DNA from 3 places in the Paucibacter sediminis genome. Region 2 is predicted to be linked to each of the others. Evidence: predicted binding sites of a transcription regulator. Region 2 holds the regulator's gene; each other region holds the start of a gene.
What was found. The regulator sigma-54, encoded in region 2, starts transcription at its own class of promoters, with help from an activator protein. The targets are predictions, from matches to a motif close to TGGCANGNAANCTGCTTT.

Region 1: the regulator sigma-54 is predicted to act here: its motif matches at 1,650-1,667, upstream of PFX98_RS03740 (CmpA/NrtA family ABC transporter substrate-binding protein).
Region 3: the regulator sigma-54 is predicted to act here: its motif matches at 1,925-1,942, upstream of glnA (type I glutamate--ammonia ligase).

What each region holds. Positions count from the first base shown of each region.
Region 1 covers NZ_CP116346.1:813,771-817,041, forward strand. The annotation lists gene ntrB (nitrate ABC transporter permease) at 1-259, opposite strand, end outside; gene PFX98_RS03740 (CmpA/NrtA family ABC transporter substrate-binding protein) at 270-1,487, opposite strand; gene PFX98_RS03745 (ANTAR domain-containing response regulator) at 1,717-2,373, opposite strand; gene PFX98_RS03750 (AsmA family protein) at 2,457-3,182, shown strand; gene PFX98_RS03755 (c-type cytochrome) at 3,192-3,271, opposite strand, start outside.
Region 2 covers NZ_CP116346.1:1,207,026-1,210,296, forward strand. The annotation lists gene lptA (lipopolysaccharide transport periplasmic protein LptA) at 1-78, shown strand, start outside; gene lptB (LPS export ABC transporter ATP-binding protein) at 75-854, shown strand; gene PFX98_RS05495 (RNA polymerase factor sigma-54) at 858-2,369, shown strand; gene PFX98_RS05500 (bifunctional diguanylate cyclase/phosphodiesterase) at 2,434-3,271, shown strand, end outside.
Region 3 covers NZ_CP116346.1:5,223,702-5,226,972, forward strand. The annotation lists gene PFX98_RS24195 (hypothetical protein) at 1-259, opposite strand, end outside; gene glnA (type I glutamate--ammonia ligase) at 410-1,825, opposite strand; gene PFX98_RS24205 (competence/damage-inducible protein A) at 2,088-2,882, opposite strand; gene PFX98_RS24210 (EI24 domain-containing protein) at 2,879-3,271, opposite strand, start outside.

The DNA of each region.
Region 1 (3,271 bases), 390 kb from region 2:
GGTCGGCAAACAGCTTGAGGGCGGCATCGAAGGTGAGGGCCGGGGTGGGAAAGCTGCCGCCTTTTTGCGTCAGCAAGCCCCACACCCCCACCAGCAGGGCCAGGCCCAGCACCGGCGGCAGCACGCGCATCCAGAGGGCGCGCCAGTCGAAGGGCGGCCTGGCGGGCCGGGCGGGGAGCGGCGCCCTGGCCACCGGCTTGGCCGGCGCGGCGTCCTCGCGGGTGGCCGCGAGCGGATCATGAAAGACAGCGGAGACCATGGCGCCCTCCTCAGGCTTTGACTTTGAAGGCATCGGCGTACTTGGCAGGGTCCTTGCCATCCCACACCAGGCCGTCGATGAACTTGCTGCTGCGCATCGGCTCCTTGGGCACGCTGATGTTCAGCTGCGCCGCCGCCTGCTTGTAGAGCTCGATCTGGTTGATCTGCCTGGCCACGCCCAGGTAGTCGGGATGCTCCTTCAGCAGGCCCCAGCGCTTGTGCTGGGTGAGGAACCACATGCCGTCGCTGAGGTAGGGAAAGGTCACCGCCCCGTCGTTGAAGAACTTCATGTGGTTGGGGTCGTCCCAGGTCTTGCCCAGGCCGTTCTGGTAACGGCCCAGGATGCGCTGGTTGATCGCATCGACGCCGGTGTTGACATAGGCCTTGTCGGCAATCACGTCGGCCATCTTGAGCTTGTTCTGCAGGCCGGCATCGATCCAGCGGCCCGCCTCCAGCACGGCCATGATGACGGCGCGCGCGGTGTTGGGGTACTTCTTGGCGAACTCGCCCGTCGTGCCCAGCACCTTTTCGGGATGGTCCTTCCAGACGTCCTGGGTCGTCACCGCGGTGATGCCGATGCCGTCCATGATGGCGCGGTGGTTCCAGGGCTCGCCGACGCAGTAGCCGTCCATATTGCCGACGCGCATGTTCGCCACCATTTGCGGCGGGGGCACGGTGATGACCTTGGCGTCCCTGACCGGGTTCACGCCATGTGCGGCCAGCCAGTAGTTGAGCCACATCGCATGCGTGCCGGTGGGGAAGGTCTGCGCAAAGGTGTACTCGCGCTTCTCGGCCGCCATCAGCTTGGCCAGCGAGGCGCCATCGATGGCACCCTTGTCGGCCAGCTTCTTCGACAGCGTGATGGCCTGGCCATTGTTGTTGAGCGTCATCAGCACGGCCATGTCCTTCTTGGGGCCGGCAATGCCCAGATGCACGCCATAGATCAGGCCGTAGAGCACATGGGCCATGTCGAGTTCGCCGTTCACCAGCTTGTCGCGCACGCCGGCCCAGGAGGCCTCCTTGGTGGGGATGATCTTGATGCCGTACTTCTTGTCGAAGCCCAGCACCGCGGCCATCACCACGCTGGCGCAATCGGTCAGCGGGATGAAGCCGATGCGCACCTCCTCCTTCTCGGGCTTGTCGGAGCCGGCGGCCCAGACCGTGGGGTGCAGCGCACCCACGGCAGCACCGGCGGCGCCGGCCAGCAGCTTGCGACGGTCTTCGCTCATCAAACCCTCCTTGCGCTTCTCGCTCATTGACATCTCCAAACAAGGCCACGGAAAAACAAAAAGGCGCCACGACCATCCAGCGCTTGCAGGGGCAAGCACCAGGGGTCGGACGCCTTTGTCCAGATTTCAGCTGAGCCCGCGCCGTTGCGGCCTCAACCTTGTTTAGCAGGAGCCGTGCCAGCCCTTGCTGCCTTGCGCCGGCGCCGCCATGCACGCTTGCAAGGCGGAATCAGCCGCCGCGCACCCCGATTTGGTGCGGACGCAGCAGGGCCTGCGCCTCGATGATGCGGTCGGCCACCTCGGCCAGCGGCTCGCCGCGGTCCATGGCCAGGCGGCGCAGGCGCTTGTAGGCCGCGTCTTCGTCCAGGCCCAGCTCCTGCATCAGGATGCCCTTGGCCCGCTCCACGCTCTTGCGGCCGGCCAGCTGGGCCTGGGCGCGGCCCAGCTCCTGGCGCAGGGCCAGGTCTTGCTCGAAGCGCGCGATCGCCACCTGCAGCACCGGCGCCAGGCGCTCGGCCTGCAGGCCCGCCACCACATAGGCGCTCACACCGGCCTTGAGGGCGCGGCGCATCGGGTCGTCGCTGGCATCCTCGGAGAACACCACCACGGGCCTTGGCATGCGTTCGTGCAGGGCCGCCAGGTTTTCCACCGTGTCGCGCGTGGGCGATTCGCTGTCGACGATCACCACATCGGGCTTGAGGCGCAGCACGCAGTCATGGATCAGGGTGGCCTGCTCGATCACGCCCACCACCTCGCAGCCCTGGCGCGTGAGCTCCTCGCGGATCAGCTGCACGCGGTTGGCGCCGTCGTCGATCAGCAGCACGCGCAGGCCGGGGGTGGCGGCGCGGGGATCGGGGTGCGGCGATGGCGGCGTGGGCAGCGACATGTGGGGCTGCGCTCACGCAACTTCCATGCCGCGCTGCCGGACAATCGGCCTCCCTCCCTGCTCCCGACGACGAACTCCGCACCATGAAACCGCGCTCCCTGGCCCTGGTCGCCCTGTGCTTGCTGCTGGCCCTCGGCGCCGCCGGCCTGTTCTGGCTGCGCGGCAATCTCGACCGCCTGGTGCGCGACGCCATCGTCGGCTATGGCAGCCAGATGACGCAGGCGCCGGTGCGGCTGGGCGCCGTCAAGCTCAGCGCCGGCGACGGCCTGGGGGTGTTGCGGGAGCTCAGCATCGGCAACCCGGCCGGCTTCAAGACCGCCCACGCGCTGCGCGTCGAGCAGATCGCGATCGCCGTGGACCTGGCCTCGCTGACCCGCGAGGTGGTGCTGATACGGCAGATCGAGCTGATCGCCCCCGACTTGATCTACGAGAAGGCCGGCGGCCGCACCAACTTCGATGCGCTGCAGGCGAATATCGCGCAGCAGCTGGGTGCGAGCGGCGGCGCGCCCGCCAGGGATGGCAAGCCAGGCAAACGCTTCATCGTCGAGAGCTTTGCGCTGCGCAAGGCGCGTGCCCAGGTGAGCGCCGGCTTCCTGCAGGGCAACACCGTCTCCATCGCCCTGCCCGACATCAGCCTGCGCGACATCGGCAAGGCCCAGGGCGGGCTGACGGCCGACGAACTGGGCCAGGTGATCGCCCAGGCCATCAATCGGCAGCTGCGCGCCTCCATCAGCTTCGACAAGCTGCTGAAGTCCACCGAGTCGGGGCTGGAGAGCGTGGGCCGGGCGGTGAAGGGCCTGTTCAAGTAAGGCCGCAGCTCACTGCTTGAGGATCCACTTCGCGATCTGCCGCGCCTCGGCCTCGCTCACCAGGGGGCGCTCGCTCTGGTCGGGCATGG
Region 2 (3,271 bases):
GCGGCGCCTGCCGCCTCCGCCCCGTTGCCGCTGCAAACCAGCCCGACCCTGCAGACCAGCCCGCGCAAGCCTTCATGACGCAGCACACCCCGGCGCTGGAGACCGGCATCGCGCCCAGCCGGCTGGAGGCGGAAGGCCTGCAAAAGACCTATGGCGTGCGCCGCGTCGTCAAGAACGTGCATGTGGACGTGCACAGCGGCGAGGTGGTGGGCCTGCTGGGCCCCAATGGCGCCGGCAAGACCACCAGCTTCTACATGATCGTGGGCCTGGTGCGCGCCGATGCTGGCGAGATCCGCATCGACGGCCAGCCGGTGCAGCGCCTGCCCATCCACCAGCGTGCGCGCCTGGGCCTGAGCTATCTGCCGCAGGAGGCCTCGATCTTCCGCAAGCTCACGGTGGAAGAAAACATCCGCGCGGTGCTGGAATTGCAGCTCGACGACCATGGCAAGGCCTGGCCCCGCGCCCGCATCGATGCCGCGCTGGAGACCCTGCTGCACGAGCTGAGCATCGAGAAGCTGCGCGACAGCCCGGCGCCCTCGCTCTCGGGCGGCGAACGGCGCCGCGTCGAGATCGCGCGCGCCCTGGCCACCCAGCCGCGCTTCATCCTGCTGGACGAGCCCTTCGCCGGCGTGGACCCGATCGCGGTGCTGGAGATCCAGCGCATCATCAGCTTCCTGAAGGCGCGCGGCATCGGGGTCCTGATCACCGACCACAATGTGCGCGAGACCCTGGGCATCTGCGACCGCGCCTACATCATCAGCGAGGGCGCCGTGCTGGCCGAGGGCACCCCGCAAGAGATCGTCGAGAACCCGGACGTGCGCAAGGTCTATCTCGGCGAAAACTTCCGCATGTAAGCGATGAAACCGTCGCTGCAGGTACGCCTCTCCCAGCATCTGTCGCTGACGCCGCAGCTGCAGCAGTCCATCCGTCTGCTGCAGCTCTCCACCCTGGAGCTGAACCAGGAAGTGGAGCAGATGCTCACCAGCAACCCGCTGCTGGAAACCGACGAGGAGTTTGGCGAGGCCGCGCCGGTGCGCCTGGATGCGGCGGCGCCGCTGCAGCGCGAGGACTCGGCGGCCGAAGTCAGCGCGGAGAGCAGCGGCGAGGGCGAGTCGGTGGCCGAGATCAAGGGCGACGACTTCGGCACCACCGAGCGCGACGACTGGGAGAACGGCACCGAGCGCGACGACTTCGACGGCATCCGTGAAACACCCGGCACGGGCAGCGGCAGCGGCGACGACGATGGCGAGCGCCCCGAACAGCAGGGCCCCGGCATCTCGCTGCAGGAGCATCTGAACGCCCAGCTCGCCGGCATGCAGCTGAGCCAGACCGACCGCGCCGCGCTGATGGTGCTGATCGAGTCGCTCAACGAGGACGGCTATCTGGAAGACAGCCTGGAAGAGCTCACCGAGGCGCTCTCGGGCGATGCCGATGCCGAGGCGCGCGAGGATCTGCTGGACACGCTCAAATGCGCGCTCAAGTGGTTGCAGAGCCTGGAGCCGGTGGGCGTGGGCGCGCGCAACCTGTCCGAATGCCTACTGCTGCAGTTGCGCGCCAAGCCGCGCAGCCAGGCCCAGGTGGTGGCGATCCTGATCTGCAAGCAATACCTCGAGCTGCTGGCCAAGCGCGACCTGAAGCGCCTGATGTCGCTCACCGGCGCCGACGAGGCCTTGCTGCGCGAGGCCCAGGGCATGATCACCGAGCTGGAGCCCAAGCCGGGCCGCCAGTTCGCGCGCAGCGAGGCGGCGGCGGTGGTGCCGGACGTGATCGTGCGCAAGTCCGGCCGCGGCTTCCGCGTCACGCTCAACCCCGACGTGATGCCCAAGCTGCGCATCAACGAGCTCTACGCCCATGCGCTGCGTCAGACGCGCGGCGGCGTCAGCAATTCGCCGCTGGGCACGCAGCTGCAGGAGGCGCGCTGGTTCATCAAGAACATCCAGCAGCGCTTCGACACCATCCTGCGCGTCTCCGAGGCCATCGTGGAGCGCCAGAAGGGCTTCTTCTCGCATGGCGAGCTGGCGATGAAGCCGCTGGTGCTGCGCGAGATCGCCGACGAGCTGGGCCTGCACGAGTCCACCATCTCGCGCGTCACCACCGCCAAATACATGGCCACGCCCTGGGGCACCTTCGAGCTCAAGTACTTCTTCGGCTCGGGGCTCAACACCGAGGCGGGCGGCAATGCCTCCAGCACCGCGGTGCGCGCCCTCATCAAGCAGTTCGTGGCCGCCGAGGATGCCGCCAAGCCGCTCTCGGACAGCCAGCTTTCCAGCATGCTGGAGGAGCAGGGCATCCAGGTGGCGCGCCGCACCGTGGCGAAATACCGCGAAGCACTGAAGATCGCGCCGGCCAATCTGCGCAAGGCCATGTAGCCGGCCTCAGATTGAGAAACATCAAGCTTTGAAGCCCATGGACTGGGTACCGTGGCATCCCTCGATGTCCGCCCCGTCCCACCTCGACCTGCCCGCCGTCCATGCCTGGAGGCGCTGGCGCGCCTGGGCCTTGCTGGCGCTGGTGCTGGCGCTGGCCTGGGCCCTCGCGCTGGGCTGGCTGGCCAATGAACGCGAGGCGCTGCGCCGCCACGAGGGCGAGAAGCTCGAGGGCCTGGTGCGCACCCTGGACGGCATCGTCGCGCAGCAGCTGATTGCCACCCATGCCGCGCTGCAGACCGTGGCCTCGCAAGCGCCCGGCTGGCGGCCGGCCCAGCTGCAGCAGGACGGCGAGCCCCTGATGCGCACCCTGGCCCAGGCCATGCCGGGCGTGCGCGCGCTGCTGCTGCTGGATGCCCAGGGCCGGATCATGGCCAGCTCGCACGTCGACCTGCTGAAGCTGGACCTGCGCCAGCACCGGGCCGTGCAGGCGCTAGGCGCGCATCCCCAGCCGGGTCTGCTCTATGTGTCGCCGCCGCTGCAGGACCCGCTGGCCGCGCAGTGCATCAGTCTGGCGCGCCTGCTCTTCGGTCAGGGCGATCGGCCGGTCGGTCTGGTCATCGCCCTGCTGGATCCGCACTACTTCGGCCTGGTGCTGCAAACCGTCCAACCCTCGGCGCAGACCTGGGTGGCATTGGCGCACCAGGACGGCATGCTCTTTACCCTCGCCCCCGAGAACCCGGCATGGATGCAACGCAGCCTGTTGGCTCAGCCCGGTTCACTGCTGGAGCGGCATCTGGCCACCGGGCGCGATGCCAGCCTGCAGCAAAGCCATACCCTGCTCAGCCGCGATGAGCGCCTGGTGGCCACACACACGGTGCGCCCCAGCGGCCTGCGCGCCGACA
Region 3 (3,271 bases), 1.3 Mb from region 2:
CGCGCGAGGCGGCCCCCTCGGCGGGTAGGGCCGACGGTGCCGGCTTGGCCCGCGCCGGCGCCTGCAGCACCGTGATGGGCGTGCCCTCGATGGTGCGACAGCCCTTTTCCTGGGCCTCCTTGGCCGAGAGCGCGTCGGTGTAGAGCACCGGCGGCCCGGGGCAGCGGTACACCACGCCCTGGGCCTGCGCCCCGCCTGCCACCAACATGGCGCTGAGCAGCAGGAACTGGGCTTGCTTCTTGGGTCGCTGGATGTGCATCGGCCGAATCGTCGAGAGGAAGGAACCAGGCTCGCATTGTGGCCCATGACGGCGCAGCAACAAAAAAGGACGGCTCGCGCCGTCCCTCTCCTGCCCTGGCAGCCCGCGGCGCGCCGTGTTGCTTCTCAACACGCACGCCGCGCGCTCCCATCACAGCGAGTAGTACATGTCGTACTCGACCGGGTGGGTGGCCATGCGGAAGCGCGTCACTTCCTGCATCTTCAGCTCGATGTAGGCATCGAGGAAGCTGTCGGTGAACACGCCGCCCTTGGTCAGGAAGGCACGGTCCTTGTCCAGATAGTCCAGCGCCTGGTCCAGGCTGTGGCAGACGGTCGGGATCTTCGCGTCTTCTTCCGGCGGCAGGTGGTACAGATCCTTGGTGGCGGCTTCGCCCGGATGGATCTTGTTCTCCACGCCGTCCAGACCGGCCATCATCAGTGCCGCGAAGCACAGATAGGGGTTGGCCGAAGGATCGGGGAAGCGCGCCTCGATGCGGCGGCCCTTGGGGTTGGCCACATAGGGGATGCGGATCGAGGCCGAGCGGTTCTTGGCCGAGTAGGCCAGCTTCACCGGGGCTTCGAAGCCGGGCACCAGACGCTTGTACGAGTTCGTACCGGGGTTGGTGATGGCGTTCAGCGCGCGTGCATGCTTGATGATGCCGCCGATGTAGTACAGCGCGAAGTCGGAGAGGCCCGCATAGCCGTCACCGGCGAACAGGTTCTTGCCGTCCTTCCAGATCGACTGGTGCACGTGCATGCCGGAGCCGTTGTCGCCAACGATGGGCTTGGGCATGAAGGTCGCGGTCTTGCCATAGGCATGGGCGACGTTCTGGATCACGTACTTCTGCAGTTGCAGCCAGTCGGCGCGCTTGGTCAGGGTGCTGAACTTGGTGCCGATTTCCATCTGGCCGGCGTTCGCCACTTCGTGGTGATGCACTTCGACCGGGATGCCCAGCTGTTCCAGGATCAGGCACATTTCCGAGCGCATGTCCTGGCCGGCGTCGACCGGGGGCACGGGGAAATAGCCGCCCTTGACGGTGGGACGGTAGCCGCTGTTGCCGTGCTCGTATTCCTTGCCGGTGTTCCACGCGGCTTCTTCGGATTCGATCTTGAAGAAGCAGCCGGACATGTCATTGCCCCAGCGGATCGAGTCGAAGATGAAGAACTCGGGCTCGGGGCCGAAGTAGGCGGTGTCGCCCAGGCCGGAGGCCTTCAGATAGGCTTCGGCGCGCTTGGCCAGCGAACGCGGATCGCGCTCATAGGCCTTGCCGTCGGCCGGGTCGACCACGTCGCAGGACAGGATCAGGGTCGGCTCTTCGAAGAAGGGGTCGATATTGGCGGTATCGGGATCCGGCATCAGCAGCATGTCGGAGGCTTCGATGCCCTTCCAGCCAGCGATCGACGAACCGTCAAAGGCATGACCGGAGGAGAACTTGTCCTCGTCGAAATGCGACACGGGCACGGAAACGTGCTGCTCTTTGCCACGGGTATCGGTGAAGCGGAAGTCGACGAACTTGACTTCGTTTTCCTTCACCATCTTCATCACGTCGGCGACGGTCTTGGCCATCAATCACTCCTAGCGGAACGGGGGTAGATCGGATCTGAGAATTCGGCGGGGGTCTGGGTCCATGCGGATGCACGGGGCCCGACTCATGCACCGTTTAAGTAAGCAGGTTGCGTGCCAACTTGAGACCAGCCGGCGCAGCCCGAGCGCCAGCGCGGTGCATGCCCGCTGGCCCGCGGATTATGCGCTTGTGGGGCTTGCGTCACCATGACGCCGCCGGGGCGGTCACCGAACCGCGCACCAATCAAGTGCCGCGGTCGGGCTCTTATCGCACCAACTCGGTGCCAATGCGCGCACCATATTGGGACAGCCCCTGCTTGAGCGCCGCATAGGCCGGCTCCAGGCGATCTGCGTCGCCCTTCACGCCCAGCTCGATATGGCGGCCCCATTGCGGATGGTCGACGCTGGGCAGGCTGAAGACCTTGATGCCGGGGAAGTCGGCCTCGATGCGTTCCATCAGCGGCGCCAGCGTGGCCTCCAGTGCCCCCAGCACGATCAGCGACTTCTCGCGCGTACCCAGCGCCCGGTGCAGATCGGCATGGCGCTGGTCCAGCACCCACTCGATCATCGGATGGGCCATCACCGGGAAGCCCGGCACGAAGTAGACCGTGCCGACGAAGAAGCCCGGAATCTGGTTGTAGGGATTGGGGATGATGCCCGCGCCCGCCGGGAACTCGCCCATCTGGAAGCGGCGTTGCGCATCCGGCGAATCGATCGCGATCTCGCTGCCCTGCTCCGCCGCGATCTGCTGCACGCGCTGCCAGATCAGGGCCTTGGCCTGCGGGTGCAGGGTCAGGTCTTGCCCCAGCGCCGCGGCGGCGGCCTGGCGGGTGTGATCGTCGGGCGTGGCGCCGATGCCGCCGCAGCTGAACACCAGGTCGCCGCTGGCAAAGGCGCGCGCGAGCTCGGCCGTGAGGCGCGCGCGCTCGTCGCCCAGGTACTGGGCCCAGCTGAGCGTGAGGCCGCGGGCGGCCAGCAACTCGATCACCTTGGCCAGGTGCTTGTCCTGGCGTTTGCCCGAGAGGATCTCGTCACCAATGATGATGAGGCCGATGTTCATGGCAGCAACGGCGGCGCGGCCGTGGTCCGGGCCTGCTCGGGCAAGGGATCGAGCACCTCCACCACCGGCCCGGCGGCGGCCTGGCGCAGCTCATGCAAGGCGGCCAGCGCGTAATGCGCGAACCACAGCGAGGTGAAGGCGAACACCAGGGTGTAGAGCCACACCGAGATCAGCACCAGAAAGGGCGCGAGCGCAATCGTCAGCACGCCAAAGGCCCAGATGGCGGCGGGTGCGGCGCCCAGATAGCCGGTCACCAGGCCGAGCGCCAGCAGCGGGCCCTTGTGCTCGCTGAGGATCCGGCGCCGCTCGGGCGCCGAGGCATGATCGGCCAGCACATCGAAGGCAAACACGCGGTAGCCCAGCCAGCCCCAGATCAGCGGCGGGATGAA